4 regions of the Klebsiella sp. WOUb02 genome follow, and region 2 is predicted to be linked to each of the others. Evidence: predicted binding sites of a transcription regulator. Region 2 holds the regulator's gene; each other region holds the start of a gene.

Region 1 (5,968 bases), 300 kb from region 2:
CCATACAAAAAGGTAGCGTCGGGGTATTCTGGCGAAAAAGTGAAACGCCATCGCTTGCCCTCAGCCGGTTTCTTGATTATTTATCGCCGGAGCCATAGCCGTGACGCTGCCCGCGCGCAGGGTTCCATTGCTCTATCCCGGCTATGCCTATAATTCATGTTGTGACCGGTAGCACATTTTTGGGTTTAATTGTATGATGAATGCGGTTCATCAAGGGTTATTACCATGAGTCAATCACTGATTATTATCTGGCAGTACCTGCGGGCTTTTGTGCTGATTTACGCCTGCCTGTACGCCGGGATTTTTATCTCCTCCCTGCTGCCGATCGCCATCCCCGGCAGTATTATCGGGATGCTAATTTTGTTCGTTCTGCTGGCGCTGCAGATTATGCCGCCGAAGTGGGTCAATCCCGGCTGTAACGTGCTGATCCGCTATATGGCGCTGCTGTTTGTGCCCATTGGCGTAGGCGTGATGCAGTACTGGGATTTGCTCCGCTCTCAGCTCGGCCCGGTCGCCGTCTCCTGCACCATCAGCACGCTGGTCGTTTTTCTGGTTGTCAGCTGGAGTTCCCACCTGGTGCACGGCGAACGCAAAGTGATCGGCCAAAAAGGAAGCAAAAATGATGCATGAAATCTGGTGGTCGCTGCCGCTGACGCTGATTGTCTTTTTCCTCGCCCGCAGGCTGGCTGCGCGCTTTAAATTTCCGCTACTCAACCCGCTGCTGGTGGCGATGGTGGTCATCATCCCCTTTCTGCTGGTAAGCGGTATCTCTTACGACCGCTATTTTCAGGGCAGTAAGATCCTCAACGATCTGCTGCAGCCTGCGGTGGTGGCGCTGGCCTTTCCTTTATACGAACAGCTTCACCAGATTCGCGCCCGCTGGAAATCGATCATGACCATCTGCTTTATCGGCAGCGTGGTGGCGATGGCGACCGGAACTACCGTGGCGCTGCTAATGGGCGCCACGCCGCAAATCGCCGCCTCGATTATGCCGAAATCGGTAACGACGCCGATTGCGATGGCGGTCAGCGGCAGCATTGGCGGTATTCCGGCGATCAGCGCGGTATGCGTTATTTTCGTCGGCATTCTCGGCGCGGTTTTCGGCCATACGCTGCTCAACCTGATGCGCATCCGCACCAAGGCCTCACGCGGCCTGTCGATGGGGACCGCCTCGCACGCGCTGGGCACCGCGCGCTGCGCGGAGCTCGATTATCAGGAGGGGGCCTTCAGCTCGCTGGCGCTGGTGCTGTGCGGGATTATCACCTCCCTGGTCGCGCCGTTTTTGTTCCCGGTCATTTTAGCCGCAGTGGGATAAAAAGTGATTAAAGTCACATTTATTAATGCAACATAACCAAGTTGCATAAACAATGAGATATTAATCACATATACAGGCCCTCACCGCCCGTACACTAGATTCCCATTACACTGTTATGAGGCAACGCCATGCACCCACGTTTTCAAGCCGCTCTCTCTCAACTGGCGGCAGACCTGCGGACGGCTATCGCCCCGATGCTGACCGACCCGCATTTCCCGGCCATGCTTGATGCCGAGCAGGTCGCCGCGCTGCAGCGCGCGACGGGCCTGGATGAAGACGCGCTGGCCTTCGCCCTGCTGCCGCTGGCAGCCGCCTGCGCGCGCGCCGACCTGTCACATTTTAACGTTGGCGCCATCGCGCGCGGCGTCAGCGGACGCTGGTACTTCGGCGGCAATATGGAGTTCCTCGGCGCGACCATGCAGCAAACCGTCCATGCGGAGCAGAGCGCCATCAGCCATGCGTGGCTACGCGGCGAAAAATCCCTGCTGGCAATCACCGTTAACTACACGCCCTGCGGCCACTGTCGCCAGTTTATGAATGAGCTCAACAGTAGCCAGGTGCTGCGCATCCACCTGCCGGGCCGCGAGGCGCATTCGCTGCAGCACTATCTGCCGGACGCATTTGGTCCGAAGGATCTGGAGATCAAAACGCTGCTGATGGATGAGCAGGATCACGGCTTCCCGCCGAGCGGCGACGCGCTGGCACAGGCGGCGATTCAGGCGGCAAACCGCAGCCATATGCCCTACAGCCAGTCGCCGTCCGGCGTCGCGCTGGAGCTGAAGGACGGCACCCTCTTCGCCGGCAGCTATGCCGAAAACGCCGCCTTTAACCCGACGCTGCCGCCGCTGCAGGGTGCGCTCAACCTGCTCAGCCTGAACGGCTATGATTACGCCGATATCCAGCGGGCCATTCTCGCAGAAAAGGCCGATGCGGCGCTGATCCAGTGGGATGCCACCGCGGCGACGCTGAAAGCCCTTGGCTGCCACAGTATTGACCGCGTGCTGCTCGGCTAAATCACACATTATGCGGGCCTCAGGCCCGTATTGCTGAAAATCCCCGCAATCAAACGATGGTTTCTTGCTCTTGCCCGGCGGGTAAAGTAGCCTGAACACTCTATTGTCTATCGGTGAGCCCAGGTTAATGTTAAAGCGCGTGTTATACAGCCTGTTAGTCCTGTTCGGCCTGCTGCTGTTGACCGTGCTGGGTCTTGACCGCTGGATGAGCTGGAAAACCGCGCCCTACATCTACGATGAGCTGCAGGATCTGCCCTACCGTCAGGTCGGAGTGGTGCTCGGCACCGCCAAGTACTACCGCACCGGAGTCATCAATCAATACTATCGCTACCGTATCCAGGGCGCGCTCAACGCCTACAACAGCGGCAAGGTGAACTACCTGCTGCTCAGCGGCGACAACGCGCTGCAGAGCTATAACGAGCCGATGACCATGCGCCGGGACCTGATTAAAGCCGGCGTCGATCCGGCGGATATCGTGCTGGACTACGCCGGCTTCCGTACCCTCGACTCCATCGTGCGGACCCGCAAGGTTTTTGACACCAACGATTTTATTATCATCACCCAGCGCTTCCACTGCGAGCGCGCGCTGTTTATCGCCCTGCATATGGGCATTCAGGCCCAGTGCTATGCGGTACCGTCGCCAAAAGATATGTGGAACGTGCGGCTGCGCGAGTTCGGCGCGCGCTTCGGCGCCCTCGCGGACCTCTACCTTTTCAAACGCGAGCCGCGTTTTTTAGGCCCGCTGATCCCCATTCCGGCGCAGCAGGAAGTTCCGCATGGCGCCCAGTCCTATCCGGCGGTGACCCCGGATCAGCTGCTGGAATTGCAAAAAGAGAAGTAACGGGTCGTATCCTTCGGCGGCCACACGGCTTCCGCGCCTTGCGATAAGAGAGCCAAAAAAAAGCCCGCGCAGCGTGCGCGGGCCTGGTAAACAAGTATCGAGCGTTATTTTTTGCGCGCGTATTTCAGTGAATCCAGCGCGACGGCGAAGATAATAATGGCGCCTTTGATAATGTACTGCCAGTACGGGTTAACGCCGATGTAGGTCAGGCCGTAGTTAATCACCGTAAAGATGATAACGCCGGTTACCACGCCGAGCACGGTCCCCACGCCGCCGCTGAAGGAGACGCCGCCGACAACGCAGGCCGCAATCGCATCCAGCTCATACATAAAGCCGAGGTTGTTGGTCGCCGAGCCGATTCGCCCGGCCTCCAGCAGCCCGCCGAAGGCGTAAAACACGCCGGACAGGGCATAGATCATCAGCAGGTTAAGGGCAACGTTAACCCCTGAAACCTTCGCCGCTTCCGGGTTGCCGCCGATAGCAAAGATGTTTTTGCCAAAGCGGGTCTTGTTCCACAGGATCCAGACGAAAAACACGGCAATCAGCGCGTAGAAGGTAATATACGACAGGCGGAAGGTCCCCAGCGCGACAAACCCTTGCGCAAAATTCGAGAAGTGGCTGTCGAATCCGGAAACCGGCGAGGCGCCAACAAAATCGTAGTACAGGGAGTTGATCCCATAAACGATAATCATGGTGCCCAGGGTGGTGATAAACGGAGTCACGTTGAGGTAGGCGATGATAATGCCGTTCAGCAGACCAATTACCGCGCCAATCGCGCACACCAGCAGGATCACCAGCGGTATTGGCATCGTTGCCATATCCGGGAAGACCTTGTTGGCGTTATCCACCGCCTGCAGCATCGTTGCGGCGATAACCGCTGCCAGGCCAACCTGACGTCCGGCTGACAGGTCGGTCCCTTGCGTCACGATGAGCCCCGCGACGCCCAGCGCGATAATAATACGTACCGAGGACTGGGTCAGAATGTTACTTAAGTTCAGTAAACTTAAGAAGGTCGGATCCTGGAAAATAATAATGGCCAGCAGGACCAAAAGAACAACGTAAATCCCACCGTCCTTCAGATAGGTGAGAAAACTCTTTTTATTTAATGCGCTCATCGCAAGCCCCTGATCTTAAAGATGCAACGACGCAAGACGTAAAATTTCGTTTTGCGTAGTGGTTTTTGTCTCAACAATTCCGGCAACGAGCCCGTTGCTCATTACCAGAATACGGTCAGTAATACCCAGCAGCTCCGGCATCTCGGAGGAAATAATAATGATCCCTTTCTCTCTTTTGGCCAGTTCGGCAATCAGCTGATAGATTTCGAACTTGGCGCCAACGTCAATCCCGCGCGTCGGTTCATCAAGCATCAGAATCTCCGGCTGGGTTAACAGCCAGCGGCCGATAATAACCTTCTGCTGGTTGCCGCCGGACAGCGAACCAATTTGCGTATGCTGTCCTGGGGTTTTCACACGCATGGCGTCAATAACCCATTGGGTATCGCTTTTCATGCGCGAGTTATCCAGCAATCCGACCTTGTTTTTATATTTCTTAATATTGGAGATCAGGGAGTTAAAACCGATATCCAAATAAGCATAAATCCCGGTAGAACGGCGCTCTTCGGTCACCAGCGCAAAGCCGTGGTTAATAGCTTCATTGGCGCTATGGTTATTAATTTTCTTACCGTGCAGCTTAATCGTCCCGCTGGCCTTTTCGCGAATGCCGAACAGGGTCTCGACGATATCGGTACGCTTCGCGCCCACCAGCCCGGCGATGCCGAGAATTTCGCCCTTATGCAGGTCGAAGGAGATATCGCGGATCGACGGCTGACGCAGCGAGGTCAGGTTACGCACCTCAAGAATCACCTCGCCAGGCGTGTTTTCCCGGTTTGGGAAACGCTGGTTCAGGGAGCGGCCGACCATCATGGCGATGATCTTGTCCATGTCCAGACCTTCCAGCGGCTGGGTGGCAATCCACTGGCCGTCGCGCAGGATGGTTATCTCATCGCACAGCTGGAAAATCTCTTCCATTTTGTGGGAGATATAGACAATGCCGCAGCCGCGCTCTTTCAGCTTACGGATGATCTTAAACAGATGGTTGACCTCTTTTTCGGTCAGCGACGACGTCGGCTCATCCATAATGACGATTTTGGCGTCATAGGAGAATGCCTTCGCAATTTCAATCATCTGCATTTGCGATACCGATAGCGTGCCCACGCGCGCGCGCGGGTCAATATCAATATCCAGTTCATCAAATATCGCTTTGGTATCGCGATACATTTTATCCTGATCGACAAACACGCCTTTGGCGGGATAGCGACCCAGCCACATATTGTCCATCACCGAACGTTGTAATACTAAGTTTAATTCCTGGTGAACCATTGAGATGCCGTTTTCCAGGGCTTCTTTCGCCGAATGGAAATCGATCTCTTGTCCCTGAAAAAGAATGCTGCCGGAATCTTTTTGATAGATCCCAAAAAGGCATTTTAATAATGTTGATTTTCCCGCGCCGTTCTCGCCCATTAATGCATGAATAGAGTGAGGACGGACTTTCAGGTTGACATTATCGAGTGCCTTGACGCCAGGAAATGATTTGTTGATATTGCTCATTTCCAACAAAAATTCGCCCGACCGTTCGCTATTATTACTGACCATAGTTATACCTGGCTGCGTTCATGCACACCCTCAGCTGACGAATTAGCGCCAAAATAAGGATCTGGTTCTCTATCAGGAATAATCGGGCGTAGCGGCTGGCGATCCTTCAGGCGGCCATTTTAGCGGCGACGTTGCTCTCAACGCATCC
Region 2 (5,968 bases):
TTGCGCGAAGGCACCGATTATGGTGAACATGAACGCTCGCTGACCGATAAGGTCGCCGATGTCAAACAGCAGTCTGAAAAGCGGAGAAGCCGTACTGGTGTGGTCAGAGCTGCACGAGACGGTCAACATCATGCCCCGCAAGCAGTTCCACGGCTAAGGCGGCGCCACACCATCGTTTAATCTGGGAGTTGATATGTCTGCCAAACATCCGGTGATTGCCGTCACGGGCTCCAGCGGCGCGGGAACCACCACCACCAGCCTCGCCTTTCGCAAGATCTTCGCCCAGCTGAACCTGCGTGCCGCCGAAGTCGAGGGCGATAGCTTCCATCGCTATACCCGCCCGGAAATGGACATGGCGATCCGCAAAGCGCGGGATCAGGGGAAACACATCAGCTATTTTGGTCCGGAAGCGAACGACTTCGGCCTGCTGGAAAATACCTTCCTCGAATACGGACGCAGCGGAACCGGCCAGTCGAGAAAATATCTGCATACCTATGACGAGGCCGTGCCGTGGAATCAGGTGCCGGGCACCTTCACGCCCTGGCAGCCGCTGCCGGAGCCGACCGACGTCCTGTTTTACGAAGGGCTGCACGGCGGCGTTGTCACTCCGCAGCACAACGTGGCGCACAACGTCGATCTGCTGGTGGGCGTCGTGCCTATCGTCAACCTGGAGTGGATTCAGAAGCTGATCCGCGACACCAGCGAACGCGGGCATTCCCGCGAGGCGGTGATGGATTCGGTCGTCCGTTCGATGGAGGATTATATTAACTTCATCACCCCGCAGTTCTCGCGCACCCATATCAACTTCCAGCGGGTCCCCACCGTTGATACGTCGAACCCCTTCGCCGCCAAAGGCATTCCCTCGCTGGATGAAAGCTTTGTGGTGATCCACTTCCGCAATCTGCAGGATATCGACTTCCCGTGGCTGCTGGCGATGCTGCAAGGGTCGTTTATCTCGCATATCAACACGCTGGTGGTGCCGGGCGGCAAAATGGGGCTGGCGATGGAGCTGATCATGGCGCCGCTGGTTGAACGGCTGATGGCGGGGAAAAAGATCGGTTAAGCCGTTAGCAACCCCGGCGGCGACGCAAACCGGGGCGACGGGCTGGTCATTCGGCTTAGCCCGCAATAACCTCGTACGAATGCGTGATATTTACCGCTTTTTGCAGCATCAGCGCCACCGAGCAGTATTTTTCCGCCGACAGGTCCACCGCCCGCGAAACGGCCGCATCCTTCAGCTCGCGGCCGGTGACGATAAAATGCAGGTTGATGTGGGTAAACAGGCGCGGCGCCTCTTCCCGACGCTCAGAGGTCAGCTTCACCTCACAGTTGGTCACATCATGGCGTCCTTTCTGCAAAATTGAGACCACGTCGATGGCGCTGCAGCCGCCGGCGGCCATCAGCACCATTTCCATCGGGCTCGGCGCTTTATCCCCGGAGTTGCCGTCCATCAAAATCTGGTGGCCGGAAGCCGACTCACCAATGAAGGTTAACCCTTCGACCCATTTCACACGAGCTTGCATAAAACTTAACTCCAAGGTTGCAATTTTCCTGACAGATTACGCGCACATAACAAATCTGGCAACGGAAGGCGACCTGCATCATGCTGAAGCGAGACACCAGGAGACATGCGGCAAAAGCTATGCTAAAACAGTCAGGATGCTACAGTATTACATTGATGTACTGCATGTATGCAGAGGAATTCACATTACAGGCTGCAGAAAAATCACCAGCCAGCTTCCCAGGCATAGGGAAACAATACGATTGCATGCCCGGATGCCGTGTAGTGTCGGCACCCGGAGATAGCTTATAACAGAGGATAACCGCGCATGGTGCTTGGCAAACCGCAAACAGACCCTACCCTCGAATGGTTCTTGTCTCATTGCCACATTCATAAGTACCCATCTAAAAGCACGCTGATCCACCAGGGTGAAAAAGCAGAAACGTTGTACTACATCGTCAAAGGCTCTGTGGCTGTGCTCATCAAGGATGAAGAAGGTAAAGAGATGATTCTCTCTTACCTCAACCAGGGCGATTTCATCGGTGAATTAGGCTTGTTTGAAGAAGGCCAGGAGCGTAGCGCCTGGGTACGTGCGAAAACCGCATGTGAAGTGGCCGAAATCTCCTATAAAAAATTCCGTCAGCTGATCCAGGTTAACCCGGACATCCTGATGCGTCTCTCATCGCAGATGGCCCGCCGTCTGCAGGTTACCTCTGAGAAAGTCGGTAACCTTGCCTTCCTTGACGTCACCGGCCGTATCGCCCAGACGTTGCTGAACCTGGCAAAACAGCCTGACGCCATGACTCACCCGGACGGTATGCAAATCAAAATTACCCGTCAGGAAATCGGTCAGATCGTCGGCTGCTCGCGTGAAACCGTTGGCCGTATTCTGAAGATGCTGGAAGATCAAAATCTGATCTCCGCCCACGGTAAAACTATCGTCGTCTACGGCACGCGTTAAGCTGATAAAACGGCGTATTGCTCCCGCAATACGCCGTTTCTGTTTTCCCTCTATGTGGCGCAGGCTGATTTACCACCCGGAAGTCAACTACGCACTGCGGCAAACGCTGGTGCTGTGTCTGCCGGTCGCAATTGGCCTCCTTCTCGGTCATCTGCAGCAGGGCCTGCTGTTCTCGCTGGTTCCCGCATGCTGCAACGTCGCCGGTCTTGATACGCCGCATAAACGTTTCTTTAAACGCCTGATTATTGGCGGCTCGCTTTTTGCCGGCTGCAGCCTGATCGTTCAGCTCCTTCTCCAGCATGATATCCCGCTCCCTTTAATTCTCAGCGGCCTGACCCTGCTCCTTGGCGTCACGGCGGAAATCAGCTCGCTGCACGCGAGGCTGCTGCCCGCCTCGCTGATTGCCGCCATCTTTACCCTGAGCCTCGCCGGCAATATGCCGGTCTGGGAGCCGCTGCTGATCTACGCGCTCGGCACGCTGTGGTACGGGCTATTCAACTGGTTCTGGTTTTGGCTATGGCGCGAGCAGCCGCTGCGCGAATCGCTCAGCCTGCTCTACCGGGAGCTGGCCAACTACTGTGAAGCCAAATACAGCCTGCTGACCCAGCATATCGACCCGGCAACCTCGCTGCCTCCTCTGCTGACCCGCCAGCAAAAGGTCGTCGATCTGATCACCCTGTGCTACCAGCAGATGCATATGCTGGCGGCCAATCAGCGTAACGATCATAAGCGCCTGCTGCGGGCGTTTCAGATTGCCCTCGATCTCCAGGAGCACATTTCCGTCAGCCTGCATCAGCCGGAAGAGGTGCAGAAGCTGGTCGAACGCAGCCACGCTGAAGCGGTAATCCGCTGGAATGCGCAAACCGTCGCGGCGCGGCTGAGGGTACTGGCGGACGACATCCTGTACCACCGCTATCCGCAGCGCTTTAACATGGATAAGCAGATCGGCGCGCTGGAGAAGATTGCCTCGCAGCACCCCGACAACCCAGTCGGGCAGTTCTGCGCATGGCACTTCGGCCGCCTTGCCCGGGTGCTACGCACCCAGCGGCCGCTGTACGCGCGTAACCTAATGGCCGATAAGGAGCGGCGCCTGCCGCTGCTGCCTGCGCTAAAAAGCTATCTCTCTTATAAATCGCCGGCTTTGCGCAGCGCCGCCCGCATCTGCGTGATGCTCACCGCCGCAAGCCTGATGGGTAGCGCGCTAAATCTTCCCAAACCCTACTGGATCCTGATGACGGTGCTCTTCGTTACCCAGAACGGCTACGGCGCGACGCGGGTCCGCATCGTCCACCGGGCGGCAGGGACCCTTGCCGGCCTGGTGATTGCCGGACTGACGCTGCACTTCCACGTCCCGGAGGGCTATACGCTGACCGCGATGCTGATTATCACGCTATTGAGCTATCTGATTATTCGCAAGAGCTACGGCTGGGCGATGGTGGGCTTTACCGTCACGGCGGTGTATACCCTGCAGCTGCTAACGCTCAACGGCGAACAGTTTATCGTCGCCAGGCTTATCGATACGCTTATCGGGTGCCTGATCGCCTTCGGCGGGATGGTATGGCTGTGGCCGCAGTGGCAGAGCGGGCTGCTGCGTAAAAACGCCCACGACGCGCTGGAGGCGGACCAGGAAGCCATCCGCCTCATTCTCAGCGAAGACCACCAGGCGCCGGCGCTGGCCTATCGGCGGATGCGCGTCAATCAGGCGCATAACTCGCTGTATAACTCGCTGAATCAGGCGATGCAGGAGCCCGGCTTTAACTCACGTTATCTTGACGATATGAAGCTGTGGGTCACCCATAGCCAGTTTATTGTCGAGCATATCAACGCCATGACCACGCTGGCCCGCGAGCACAACATGCTGACGCCGGATCTGGCCCGCCGCTACCTTGAATCCTGTGAGATTGCGCTGCAGCGCTGCCAGCAGCGGCTGGATACCGACGGCCCGGGCAGCGCCGGCGAGGTGAATATCATGGAGTCGCAGGATGCGGACGTGCCCCGCGGCCCGCTGAGTACCATGGAGCAGCACCTGCAGCGGATCCTCGATCATCTGAACACCATGCACACCATCTCGTCGGTGGCATGGCGTCAGCGCCCGCATCACGGCATCTGGCTACGCGCAACTAAGCGCTAAGCACGCGCTGTACGGCCTGCGCGAAGCGCGCCATCCCTTCATCAATATCGCTATCATCAATGACCAGCGAGGGCACAAAACGCATGACGTCGGGTCCGGCATTGAGCACCATAACGCCCGCATCCGCCGCGGCATACAGGAAATCGCGCGCCCGGCCGCGATGCTGCGGCTTCAGCTCAGCGCCGATCAGCAGCCCCATGCCGCGAATATCGCTAAACAGATCGAAGCGGGCATCAATCTGCTGTAGCTGCTGCACAAAGCGTTCGCGCTTCGCGTTGACGCCGTCCAGTACCTCAGGCGTGTTAATCAAATCAAACGCCGCGTCGGCGACGGCGCAGGCGAGCGGATTTCCCCCGTAGGTTGAACCGTGGGAACCGGCATGGAAGGCGCTGGCGATATCATGGGTAGTCAGCATGGCGCTAATCGGAAAACCGCCGCCGAGCGCTTTCGCGCTGGTCAGGATATCCGGCGTCACGCCGTAATGCATATAGGCGAACAGCGAACCGGTGCGCCCCATCCCGCACTGCACTTCATCAAACACCAGCAGCGCCTGGTGCTGGTCGCACAGTTCACGCAGGCCTTTGAGGAACTCCGGGGTTGCAGCCATTACGCCGCCCTCGCCCTGAATCGGCTCAACCACCACCGCGCAGGTGTGATCGTCCATAACCGCCTTCACCGCGTGCAGGTCGTTGAACGGCACGTGAACGATATCCGCCGGCTTCGGCCCGAAGCCGTCAGAATATTTCGGCTGCCCGCCAACGGAGACCGTAAATAGCGAACGGCCGTGGAAAGCGTTATGGAAGGCGATAATTTTGGTTTTATAGGGGCTATGGCGGGTGATCGTGTAGTTACGCGCCAGCTTGAATGCGGTTTCGTTGGCTTCGGTGCCGGAGTTCATAAACACCACGCGATCGGCGAAGGTGGCATCGACCAGCTTGCGGCCCAGGCGCAGCGCCGGTTCGTTGGTGAAAACGTTGCTGGTATGCCACAGCGTTTCCCCCTGCTCATGCAGCGCCGCAACCAGCGCCGGATGGCAATGACCTAGCGCCGTGACGGCAATACCACCAGCAAAATCAACGTACTCCTTGCCCTGCTGATCCCATACGCGGCTACCTTTACCTTTTACCGGAATAAACTCTGCCGGTGCATAAATCGGCAAAATAACCTCATCGAACGTGGCGCGGGTAATTGCCGGTTGCTCAGTTGCCATGTGATGCCATCCTTCTTCGTTATGCAATAATGATAGTGATATTATAATCACAAAATATGCATAAAAAATCAGTCAATGGCAACTACAAATCACCGTTTGAGGAAGTTTGCCAGCAGCTGATGCCCCTGCTCGCTGAGGATGCTTTCCGGGTGAAACTGCACCCCT
Region 3 (5,968 bases), 660 kb from region 2:
GTGGGACAGGGCGGATTGGGTCTGGTGCAGGGCCGCTGCCGCGCCCGCCAGCGAACCGCTATTCCGCAACGCCAGCAGCGTTTTCAGGTGTTTAATTTCGATCATGAAAGTCCTTCACTTCGGCATGAATAATTTGCGCTTGAGGAATATACAGTAACCGCCAATTATGGATGTGTAAACATCTGGACGTCTAAATCCTTTATCTTTCGAATTTATGGTGCGTTGGCCGCACTTCCTCACCCCAGTCACTTACTTCAGTAAGCTCCCGGGGATGAGCAAGTTTGCCGCCTTCTCTGAATTTAAAATCCTTAGGATTTGCACATCATGAGGCTCAAAAAATGACAATTATTAATCACACCCTCGGTTTTCCCCGCGTTGGCCTACGCCGCGAGCTGAAAAAAGCGCAAGAGAGCTATTGGGCGGGTAATACCACCCGTGAAGAGCTGCTGGCGGTGGGGCGCGAGCTGCGCGCCCGCCATTGGGAGCAGCAAAAGCAGGCGGGTATCGATCTGCTGCCGGTGGGCGATTTTGCCTGGTACGACCATGTTCTGACCACCAGCCTGCTTCTGGGTAACGTGCCGGCTCGTCATCAGAACAAAGACGGCTCCGTCGATATCGATACGCTGTTCCGCATTGGCCGCGGCCGCGCGCCGACCGGCGAACCGGCGGCAGCGGCGGAAATGACCAAATGGTTTAACACCAACTATCACTACATGGTGCCGGAGTTTGTCAAAGGTCAGGCGTTCAAGCTGACCTGGACCCAGCTGCTGGACGAAGTGGACGAAGCCCTGGCGCTGGGCCATAAGGTGAAGCCCGTGCTGCTTGGCCCGGTCACTTATCTGTGGTTGGGTAAAGTGAAGGGCGAGCAGTTCGATCGCCTGGAGCTGCTGAACGACATTCTGCCGGTCTATCGACAGGTGCTGGCGGAGCTGGCAAAACGCGGCGTTGAGTGGGTGCAAATTGATGAACCGGCGCTGGTGCTGGAGCTGCCGCAGGCGTGGCTGGACGCCTTCAAGCCAGCATACGACGCGCTACAGGGCGAGGTTAAGCTGCTGCTGACCACCTATTTTGAAGGGGTTAGCGCCAACCTCGATACCATCACCGCGCTGCCGGTGCAGGGTCTGCACGTTGACCTGGTTCACGGTAAAGACGATGTTGCCGGGGTGCACGCGCGCCTGCCGTCAGACTGGCTGCTCTCCGCGGGTCTGGTCAACGGGCGTAACGTCTGGCGTGCGGATCTCACCGAGAAATATGCGCAAATTAAAGCGATCGTCGGCAAACGTCCGCTGTGGGTGGCCTCCTCCTGCTCCCTGCTGCACAGCCCGATCGATCTGAGCGTGGAAACCCGCCTGGATGCGGAAGTGAAAAGCTGGTTTGCCTTCGCCCTGCAAAAATGCGCCGAGCTGGCTCTGCTGCGCGATGCGCTGAACAGCGGCGATACCACCGCCATTGAGGAGTGGAGCGCGCCGATTCAGGCCCGTCGCCACTCGACCCGCGTACACAACGCCGCGGTGGAAAAACGTCTGGCGGCCATTACCGCCCGGGACAGCCAGCGCCACAGTCCGTACGCGGAGCGTGCCCGGGCACAGCGCGCCCGCTTTAATCTGCCGGCGTGGCCGACCACGACTATCGGTTCTTTCCCGCAAACCACCGAGATTCGCGGCCTGCGCCTGGACTTCAAGAAGGGCAATCTCGATGCCAGCAGCTACCGTACCGGCATTGCGGAACATATTAAGCAGGCGATCGTTGAGCAGGAGCGTTTAGGCCTCGACGTGCTGGTACACGGTGAAGCCGAGCGTAACGACATGGTGGAGTATTTCGGCGAGCATCTCGACGGCTTTATCTTTACGCAAAACGGCTGGGTGCAGAGCTACGGTTCACGCTGCGTGAAGCCGCCGGTGGTTATCGGCGACGTCAGCCGCCCGGAGGCCATCACCGTTGAGTGGGCGAAGTACGCGCAGTCTCTCACCGACAAACCGGTGAAAGGCATGCTGACCGGCCCGGTGACGATTCTGTGCTGGTCCTTCCCGCGGGAAGACGTCAGCCGCGAAACCGTCGCTAAGCAGATTGCGCTGGCGCTGCGTGACGAAGTGGCGGATCTGGAAGCGGCCGGTATCGGCATCATTCAGATTGATGAACCGGCGCTGCGCGAAGGTCTGCCCCTCAAGCGTAGCGACTGGGATGCATACCTCCAGTGGGGCGTGGAAGCTTTCCGCATCAACGCCGCCGTGGCGCAGGATAATACCCAGATCCATACCCATATGTGCTACTGCGAGTTCAACGACATCATGGATTCTATCGCGGCGCTGGACGCGGACGTGATTACCATCGAGACCTCGCGTTCCGACATGGAGTCTGCTGGAGTCGTTCGAGGAGTTCGAATACCCGAACGAAATCGGGCCGGGCGTATATGACATCCACTCGCCTAACGTCCCGAGCGTGGAGTGGATTGAAGCCCTGCTGGAGAAAGCCGCTCAGCGTATCCCGGCGGAGCGTCTGTGGGTTAACCCGGACTGCGGCCTGAAAACTCGCGGCTGGCCGGAAACCCGCGCCGCGCTGGCTAACATGGTGAAAGCTGCGCAGAACCTGCGCGAATCCGCATAAAGCGCCGCTGCGCTAATAAGGCAATAAAAGAGGAGGCTAAGGCCTCCTCTTTTTTATGCACCGAAAGCGTAAGCTTAAGCCTTCTTGCTCCCGCCGTACTGGGCAAACCACGCCAGCATGCGCTGCCAGCCGTCCTGCGCCGACTCCTCATGGTAGCTGGCGCGATAGTCGGCATTAAACGCGTGGCCGGCCTGCGGATAGACCACGATCTCCGCCGTCGCGTTGGCGGCGCGCAGCGCCTGGCGCATGGTTTCTACCGTATCCTGCGGGATGCTGTCATCCTTCGCGCCGTAAAGTCCCAGCACCGGCGCGTTAAGATCGACGGCGACGTCCACCGGATGCTTCGCGGAGTTCAGCGTTTTCTGCCCGACCAGCTTGCCGTACCAGGCGACGGCGGCCTTCAGCTGCGGGTTATGCGCGGCGTAGAGCCAGGTAATACGGCCACCCCAGCAGAAGCCGGTGACCAGCAGACGATGGGCATCGCCCCCATGACGCGCCGCCCAGCCTGGCTACGTGGTCAAGGTCTGCCAGCACCTGCGAGTCCGGGACTTTGCTGACCAGCTCCTGAAATAGCGTCGGGATATCGGTGTACTCGTTCGGATCGCCCTGGCGAAAGTACAGCTCCGGGGCGATAGCCAGATAGCCTTCCAGCGCCAGACGACGGCAAACGTCGCGAATATGCTCATGGACGCCGAAAATTTCCTGTACCACGATAACCACCGGCAGCGGCCCATCGCTATTTTTCGGCCGGGCATGGTACGCCGGCATATTCTCTCCCTGGGAAGGGATCGAGGTTTCTCCGGCGGTAATGCTCTCTTCCGACGTATGAACGGCGGTAGATGCGTGCGGGGTGGCTGCAGGTGCAAAGCCGGGTTGCTTGGTTGTAGTCATGGTATTCTCCGTACCCTTAATTTATTAGCGCATCGATAACTATAGACTCTTAAGACCAGTCGTTAACAAATCACAGTGCCTGAAACAGGCTATCTTTTGTTCAGGCGCAGTGAATATAACTTGTTAATGTGACGTAACTCACTATTTAGTGGAATATCGTTGCAATGATTTTCATTCATGGTGATTGGTGTCACAAAATTAAGCGGGTGGCTTCTGTAAAGTACCGTTTTGCTTCTGCTGATAATTCGACCCACAGAGGAGTTTTTTATGTCTAAGTCTGATGTTTTTCATCTCGGCCTCACCAAAAACGATTTACAAGGGGCTACGCTGGCTATCGTCCCTGGCGATCCGGAGCGTGTGGAAAAGATCGCCGCGCTGATGGATAAGCCGGTCAAGCTGGCATCGCACCGCGAATTTACCTCCTGGCGCGCCGAACTTGACGGCAAGCCGGTGATCGTATGCTCTACCGGTATCGGCGGCCCGTCGACGTCGATTGCCGTAGAAGAGCTGGCTCAGCTGGGAATCAATACCTTCCTGCGTATTGGCACCACCGGCGCCATCCAGCCGAATATCAACGTTGGCGACGTTCTGGTGACTACCGCATCCGTACGCCTCGACGGCGCGAGCCTGCACTTTGCGCCAATGGAGTATCCGGCCGTCGCTGATTTCGCCTGCACCACCGCGCTGGTGGAAGCGGCTAAATCAATCGGCGCGACGACCCATATCGGCGTAACCGCCTCTTCCGATACCTTCTATCCGGGCCAGGAGCGCTATGACACCGTTTCCGGTCGCGTGGTGAGCCGTTTTAAAGGCTCGATGGCAGAGTGGCAGGCGATGGGCGTCATGAACTACGAGATGGAATCCGCCACGCTGCTGACCATGTGCTCCAGCCAGGGCCTGCGCGCCGGGATGGTTGCCGGGGTGATCGTGAACCGCACCCAGCAGGAAATACCTAACGCTGAAACCATGAAGCAAACCGAAAGCCATGCGGTGAAAATTGTCGTTGAAGCGGCCCGCCGCCTGCTGTAGTTCCTCCCCTTGTTGCAAAGGCCGGCTCGCCCGGCCTCTCTTTTTTGCGCTGCGCCTCGCAGGAAATTCCTTTTAAACTGGACGTTTGTACAGCACAATTCTATTTTTGTGCCGTAAGCGGCTGCAGTAGCAGGGGGCGTTGTGGATATCTCAATGATTATAAGTGCCATCGTGGCGCTGGTCGCAGGGCTGATCGTCGGCTGGCTGGCGACGAAGGCCGCTGCCGATCGGACGCGTGCCGACCTTATCGAAGAGCGGCGCGAGCTGGATATAGAGCTGAGCTCGGCCCGCCAGCAGCTGGTGCAGGCGGCCCACTGGCGCGACGAGTGCGAACTGCTGAATAATGAGCTGCGCAGCCTGCGCGATATCAATAGTTCGCTGGAGGCCGATCTCCGTGAAGTCACCACCCGCCTTGACTCCACCCGGCTACATGCGGAAGAGAAAATTCGCCAGATGGTGAACAGCGAGCAGCGCCTCAGCGAGCAGTTTGAAAATCTGGCTAACCGTATCTTCGAACACAGCAACCGGCGGGTTGACGAGCAGAACCGACAAAGCCTGCACGGCCTGCTGACGCCGCTGCGTGAACAGCTGGACGGCTTTCGTCGCCAGGTACAGGAGAGCTTCGGCCAGGAGGCGCGAGAGCGTCACACCCTCGCCCATGAAATTCGCAACCTGCAGCAGCTCAATACCCGGATGGCCCAGGAGGCCCTGAACCTGACCCGCGCCCTTAAGGGCGATAACAAAACCCAGGGTAACTGGGGGGAAGTGGTTCTAACCCGCGTGCTGGAGGCTTCCGGGCTGCGGGAAGGCCACGAATACCAGACCCAGGTCAGCATTGAAACGGAAAACCGCTCGCGAATGCAGCCGGACGTGATCGTCCGTTTGCCGCAGGGAAAAGACGTGGTCATTGATGCCAAAATGACGCTGGTGGCCTATGAGCGCTACTTTAACGCCGAAGATGATTACGCCCGCGAGGCGGCGCTGCAGGAGCATATTGCGTCGGTGCGCAGCCATATCCGCCTGCTTGGCAGGAAAGATTATCAACAGCTGCCGGGGCTGCGATCGCTCGACTACGTCCTGATGTTTATCCCCGTCGAACCCGCATTTCTGCTGGCGATAGATCGCCAGCCCGAGCTTATCAGCGAAGCGCTGCAGCACAATATTATGCTGGTCAGCCCCACCACGCTGCTGGTGGCGTTACGCACTATCGCCAATCTCTGGCGCTATGAGCACCAAAGCCGCAATGCGCAGAAGATTGCCGAACGCGCGGGCCGCCTGTACGACAAAATGCGGCTGTTCGTCGATGATATGTCCGCAATAGGCCAGAGCCTCGATAAAGCGCAGGATAATTACCGCCAGGCGATGAAAAAGCTGGCCTCCGGCCGCGGTAACCTGCTGGTGCAGGCTGAAGCCTTTCGCGGCCTCGGGGTGGAGGTTAAGCGCG
Region 4 (5,968 bases), 510 kb from region 2:
ACTGGCAGATCGCGCGATCCGGACCGCCGTGAATTTTCGTTTCCGCCTGCTCATCGCCTTCCAGCCCCAGATCGCCGAGGATTAACTCGCCGTCGACCTGGATTTTCCCGATGGCGCTCGGACGGCTTCCTTCGTAATCCCTTATTTTGCCTACAAAGACGTTCACCGGATAGTGCATCTGCTGCCCCCCTGCTACAGGTATAAAAAAAGCGAGCCATCAGACTCGCTTCTCGGTCAGCACAATGCAACCTTATTTTTTGGCGGCAAAACGCGCTGCGGCTTCGTCCCAGTTAACCACGTTCCAGAACTCTTTGATGTAGTCCGGACGACGGTTCTGGAATTTCAGGTAGTAAGCGTGTTCCCACACGTCCAGGCCCAGGATCGGGAAACCGGAAGCTCCGGAGATAGCTTCACCCATCAGCGGGGAGTCCTGGTTCGCGGTAGAAACCACGGCCAGTTTGTCGCCTTTCAGCACCAGCCACGCCCAGCCGGAACCGAAACGAGTGGCTGCCGCTTTCTCAAACTCAGCCTTGAAGTTGTCAACAGAACCGAAATCGCGCTCGATAGCCGCTTTCAGATCGCCCTGCAGAGTGGTACCGGTTTTCAGGCCTTTCCAGAACAGGCTATGGTTAGCGTGACCGCCCGCGTTGTTACGCAGAGGACCCTTTTTGTCAGCCGGCAGCTGATCCAGTTTAGTAATCAGCTCTTCAGCAGACAGATCGGCGAATTCCGGCAGGCTTTCCAGCGCAGCGTTGGCGTTGTTAACGTAAGCCTGGTGGTGCTTAGTATGGTGGATTTCCATAGTCTGCTTGTCGAAATGCGGTTCCAGGGCGTCATAAGCGTACGGCAGGGCTGGCAGTGTAAAACTCATAATCATCTCCATTATTGTCGAGCGGCTGAAGTGTTAAGGCCGCGTAAGCAGTTGGTTCATTATAGTTAATTAAATGATATTGAAAACGCTTATCAATGCCGTATTTTTAATAAGGTTATAACAGAGTGTGATACCTGCGATTTTGTGATCTGGAACAAGTAATTAAGCCGTTGGTTGCCAGGGTTTTCCAACACGTGGCAACAGCCTGAAGGCGATAAAACTGACCGATTTTTACACTCATCGGGTCGGAAGAAGATTTATCCGATAAAAAATAGATGAGGATAAGATCAATGAATCACGCGATTACGATGGGCATTTTTTGGCATTTGATAGGTGCGGCCAGTGCAGCCTGTTTCTATGCTCCGTTCAAACAAGTTAAACAGTGGTCATGGGAAACCATGTGGTCTATCGGCGGGATTGTCTCCTGGCTGATCCTTCCCTGGACTATCAGCGCCATGCTGTTGCCTGATTTTTGGGCCTATTACGGCTCCTTCAGCGCCTCGACTCTGCTACCGGTCTTCCTGTTCGGCGCAATGTGGGGGATCGGCAATATCAACTACGGCCTGACCATGCGCTATCTCGGCATGTCGATGGGGATCGGTATCGCCATTGGTATTACCCTGATCGTCGGTACGTTAATGACCCCGATTCTCAACGGTCAGTTCGGGGTTTTAGTCAATACCAAAGGCGGCCAGATGACGCTGCTCGGCGTGCTGGTCGCGGTGATTGGCGTGGCTATTGTGACCCGCGCGGGGCAGCTGAAAGAGCGCAAAATGGGCATTAAAGCCGAAGACTTCAATCTGAAAAAAGGCCTGCTGTTGGCGGTGATGTGCGGTATTTTCTCGGCGGGGATGTCGTTTGCGATGAACGCCGCCAAACCGATGCACGAAGCCGCCGCGGCGCTGGGGGTCGACCCGCTGTACACCGCCCTGCCAAGCTACGTGATCATCATGGGCGGCGGCGCGCTGGTAAACCTCGGATTCTGCTTTATTCGGCTGGCCAAAGTGAAGAATTTGTCGATAAAAGCGGACTTCTCGCGGGCAAAACCGCTCATCATCGCCAATATTCTGCTTTCCGCTCTCGGCGGCCTGATGTGGTATCTGCAGTTCTTTTTCTACGCATGAGGCCACGCCAGCATTCCGGCACAGTACGACTATATGAGCTGGATGCTGCATATGAGCTTCTACGTTCTGTGCGGCGGGCTGGTTGGGCTGGTGCTGAAGGAGTGGAAAAACGCCGGGCGGCGTCCGGTCGGCGTGCTCAGTCTCGGCTGCGTGGTGATCATTATCGCCGCCAATATTGTCGGCCTGGGAATGGCGAACTAAATCACCTAAGCGGCGACGCGACTGCGTTGCCGCCACTGCCCCGGCGTCATGCCAATTTCACGGTTAAAGACCACCGAAAAGTAGTTACTGTCTTCAAATCCGCACAGCATGGCGACTTCGCCAATTAGCCGCTCCGTATGCTGCAGCAGGTACTGCGCGTGGCAAATCCTCAGCTGACGTAAATAGTGGTTGATCGTCATCCCGGTCTGCTGGCGAAACTGCTGGCGCAGGGCGCGCTCGCTGCACGCTTCCCGCGCGCAAAAACGATCGAGAAAAAAGGGCCTGTTCAGGCTGCCGGCCAGCTCGGTCAGCAGTTTATCGAGCAGGGCTTCACTTTGGGTCGCCGCCAGGTTATCGGTCGCGTAGCGATGGCGGTGCAAGCTCAGCGCCAGCTGGGCGAACAGCAGCTCGGCCATCTGATTGGCCTGGGCGTCGCTGCGGGTGCTCTCCTGCTCAAGCTGGGTAATCACCTGCCGCACCTGGGTCATCCCGGAGCTGCCAATCCGCCAGTGCGGGAGCCACGGCGTACCGAACAGGCCGGGAATATGGGCCGCCCAGTCAAAATTGAGCCGCAGCCGATCCGGGCAGTAGATGACGTTTTGCAGGACCAAATCGTTAACCGAGGCGTAGGAGTGCTTGTCTTCCGCGCGGATATAGAACAGATCGCCGCGGGTAATGCGCCACGGGCGATCGTTCAGCACGTGCAGGCCGTTTCCCCGCCATACCAGCACCAGTTCGCAGAACTCATGGGTATGCTCGGCGAAGACGTTTTGCGGGTAGCGATCCGCTACCGCCACCGCCTGAGAGGGCGAGGCAAAAAACTCATCTTTGCGAAGAATCAACTGACCGGCCACCGCGACAACTCCAGGCGCAAATAACGTTTCATTATTCGCATTTTGCTGACTAAAACGTTGACTGCTCTCGCGTTACTGAAGAATGGCGTCGCGCCCCTGGCGGATATCACGCGGCGACCAGGAAAACTCGCGGCGAAATAGCGTCGAAAAGTGGTTACTGTCGCCGAATCCGCAGCGATAAGCGATATCCGTGACGCTGTCATCGCTGTGCCGCAGCAGATGGCGCGCCTTCATCAGCCGCACCCGGTTCAGGTAGCGCTGCGGCGTCAGGCCGGTCTGCTGCTTGAGCTGACGATGCAGCGTGCGCAGCGACAGCGAAAACTGCGCCGCCACCTCTTCCCAGCAGACATCCTCGGCAAAGTGATCTTCCAGCCACGCCATCAGATGATTGAGCCGCGCCTCGCTATCGGCGGCCCCTTCCGCGAGGCTGCTTTTGCGCAGCAGCACCAGCAGCTGCATAAACAGGATTTCGCGACTGGCAATGGTATGCACATCCGACTCAGCGCCGAGGCTTTCCATCTGGTTGACGAGCTGACGCACCTGCTGCAAGGCCCCCTGATTAACCCGCCAGTGCGAAAGATAGTTGCCCTCCTGCTCCTGCGGCAGCAGCAGATTCAGGCCGTTGAGAAAGCGAAACGCATCCGGCGCGCGGTAGAGCACGTTGGTCAGGCACAGATTATCGGTGTGTTCATAAAGATGGCGATCGCGATCGCGAATAAAGCACACCGAGCCGCCGCTGATGGTATAGGGCTGGCCGTTAAAAACGTGGATCCCCGTCCCGTGCTCAACGATAACAATTTCATGGAAATCATGGTGATGTTCCGGAAACGCCGACTGAGGGAGACGTGGCTCAATAGCAACAGCAGAAGTACCGGACTTAAAGAAATCCACACTGTGCAATATGGTCATGGCAGCGCCCTCGTAATGAGAAATGTTATCAATCAGTGTGGCAAATAGTAATTAAGGACCGGCAATCCGGCCTTCAATTTTTGACCGCAAACTTCGTAAAGCCTGCCGCTTTTTCAAGAAACAGCCGGAAAGATCGGGAACTGCGGACAACGTCACATCCGCCACGCCCATCGCGACAGAATGAAATTGTGAGCTCTCTCACGGCCACCTTTGCTTCCTTGCCAGCCGGGAAATATCCCTGTCCGTGGCAAGAAGGTGCGCGACCGGCGACTTTTTTAGACTGCTGGCAATGATTTTCAGAAGGATCTCTGCCATGAGTTTTCGTCATTGTGTCGCCGTTGATTTAGGCGCCTCCAGCGGGCGGGTGATGCTCGCCAGCTATGAAAGCGGACAGCGTGCGCTGACGCTGCGTGAAATCCACCGTTTTACCAACGGCCTGCGCCAGGTGGATGGCTATGACTGCTGGGATATCGATAGCCTGGAAGGCGACATTCGCCGCGGACTGGAGAAGGTGTGCGCGCAGGGCATCCTTATCGATAGCATCGGCATTGATACCTGGGGCGTGGATTATGTCCTGCTCAACAAGCAGGGCCAGCGCGTCGGTCCGGCGGTGTCCTATCGCGACGACCGCACCCGCGGCCTGATGCAGCATGCCGAAGAGCAGATGGGCCGCGCGGATATCTATCGCCGCAGCGGCATCCAGTTTCTGCCGTTCAACACCCTGTACCAGCTGCGCGCTCTGGTTGAACAGCAGCCGGAGCTGGTGAGCCAGGCCGCGCACGCGCTGCTGATTCCGGACTATTTCAGCTTCCGCCTGACCGGCCAGATGAACTGGGAATACACCAACGCCACCACCACCCAACTGGTCAATATCAACAGCGATAGCTGGGACGAAGAGCTACTGAGCTGGAGCGGCGCACCGCGCGAGTGGTTCGGTACCCCGACCCATCCCGGCAACGTGATCGGTCGCTGGATCTGCCCGCAGGGCAACGCGATCCCGGTGGTCGCCGTCGCCAGTCACGATACCGCCAGCGCGGTGATCGCCGCTCCGCAGCAGAACCCGGACGCCGCCTGGCTCTCCTCCGGCACCTGGTCGCTCATGGGCTTTGAAAGCCAAACCCCTTACACCGGCGACGATGCGCTGCAGGCCAATATCACCAACGAAGGCGGCGCGGAAGGCCGCTATCGGGTGCTGAAAAATATTATGGGCCTGTGGCTGCTGCAGCGGGTGCTGAAAGAGCAGAACGTCAGTGACCTGCCGGCGCTGATTGCCCATACCGCCGCTCTCCCGGCCTGCCGATCGCTGATTGACTGCAACGACGATCGCTTTATCAATCCGGCCAATATGAGCGCCGAGATTCAGGCCGCCTGCCGTGAATCCGGGCAGCCGGTTCCCAGCGGCGATGCCGAGCTGGCACGCTGTATTTTTGACAGTCTGGCCCTGCTGTATGCCCGCGTGCTCGGCGAACTTTCCCGGCTGCGGGGCCAGCCCTTCAGCCAGCTGCATATCGTCGGCGGCGGCTGTCAGAACGCGCTGCTCAACCAGCTGTGCGCCGACGCCTGCGGCATTACGGTCATCGCGGGTCCCGTCGAGGCCTCCACGCTCGGCAATATCGGCATCCAGCTGATGACGCTGGACGAGCTAAATAACGTCGACGATTTCCGTCAGGTGGTGCGCGACAACTACGCGCTCACCACGTTTACCCCTAATCCTGAAAATGAAATTGCCCGCTTCGTTGCGCAGTTTCAGCAACAACAGACCAAGGAGCTTTGCGCATGACCACTCAACTTGAACAAGCATGGGAAATCGCCAAACAGCGCTACGCCGCCGCCGGTGTGGATGTCGAGGAGGCTCTGCGCCAGCTGGACCGGCTTCCCGTCTCCATGCACTGCTGGCAGGGCGATGACGTCGCGGGCTTTGAAAACCCGGAGGGGAGCTTAACCGGCGGGATTCAGGCCACCGGCAACTATCCGGGCAAAGCCCGCAACGCCGGCGAGCTGCGCGCCGA

What was found. Region 2 encodes CRP, which controls carbon source genes, mostly activating them, when cyclic AMP is high. Its sites were predicted from a motif close to ATGTGANNNNNNTCACAT; they were not measured.
Region 1: the regulator CRP is predicted to act here: its motif matches at 1,368-1,385, upstream of cdd (cytidine deaminase).
Region 3: the regulator CRP is predicted to act here: its motif matches at 3,622-3,639, upstream of udp (uridine phosphorylase).
Region 4: the regulator CRP is predicted to act here: its motif matches at 4,100-4,117, upstream of rhaS (HTH-type transcriptional activator RhaS).

The regions. Positions count from the first base shown of each region.
Region 1 is NZ_CP170110.1:190,404-196,371, reverse strand. It holds partial or broken gene ABOC21_RS07605 (LysR family transcriptional regulator) at 1-98, shown strand, start outside; gene ABOC21_RS07600 (CidA/LrgA family protein) at 226-630, shown strand; gene ABOC21_RS07595 (CidB/LrgB family autolysis modulator) at 620-1,315, shown strand; gene cdd (cytidine deaminase) at 1,444-2,328, shown strand; gene sanA (outer membrane permeability protein SanA) at 2,456-3,169, shown strand; gene mglC (galactose/methyl galactoside ABC transporter permease MglC) at 3,274-4,284, opposite strand; gene mglA (galactose/methyl galactoside ABC transporter ATP-binding protein MglA) at 4,300-5,820, opposite strand.
Region 2 is NZ_CP170110.1:4,192,557-4,198,524, reverse strand. It holds partial or broken gene ABOC21_RS27375 (YheU family protein) at 1-157, shown strand, start outside; gene ABOC21_RS27370 (phosphoribulokinase) at 194-1,063, shown strand; gene ABOC21_RS27365 (OsmC family protein) at 1,119-1,523, opposite strand; gene crp (cAMP-activated global transcriptional regulator CRP) at 1,830-2,462, shown strand; gene ABOC21_RS27355 (YccS/YhfK family putative transporter) at 2,515-4,593, shown strand; gene argD (bifunctional acetylornithine/succinyldiaminopimelate transaminase) at 4,583-5,803, opposite strand; gene pabA (aminodeoxychorismate synthase component 2) at 5,893-5,968, opposite strand, start outside.
Region 3 is NZ_CP170110.1:3,528,112-3,534,079, reverse strand. It holds partial or broken gene metR (HTH-type transcriptional regulator MetR) at 1-105, opposite strand, end outside; partial or broken gene metE (5-methyltetrahydropteroyltriglutamate--homocysteine S-methyltransferase) at 339-2,604, shown strand; partial or broken gene ABOC21_RS24075 (dienelactone hydrolase family protein) at 2,679-3,495, opposite strand; gene udp (uridine phosphorylase) at 3,763-4,524, shown strand; gene rmuC (DNA recombination protein RmuC) at 4,666-5,968, shown strand, end outside.
Region 4 is NZ_CP170110.1:3,677,879-3,683,846, forward strand. It holds gene yiiM (6-hydroxyaminopurine reductase) at 1-178, opposite strand, end outside; gene sodA (superoxide dismutase [Mn]) at 251-871, opposite strand; partial or broken gene rhaT (L-rhamnose/proton symporter RhaT) at 1,162-2,196, shown strand; gene rhaR (HTH-type transcriptional activator RhaR) at 2,202-3,050, opposite strand; gene rhaS (HTH-type transcriptional activator RhaS) at 3,123-3,959, opposite strand; gene rhaB (rhamnulokinase) at 4,273-5,739, shown strand; gene rhaA (L-rhamnose isomerase) at 5,736-5,968, shown strand, end outside.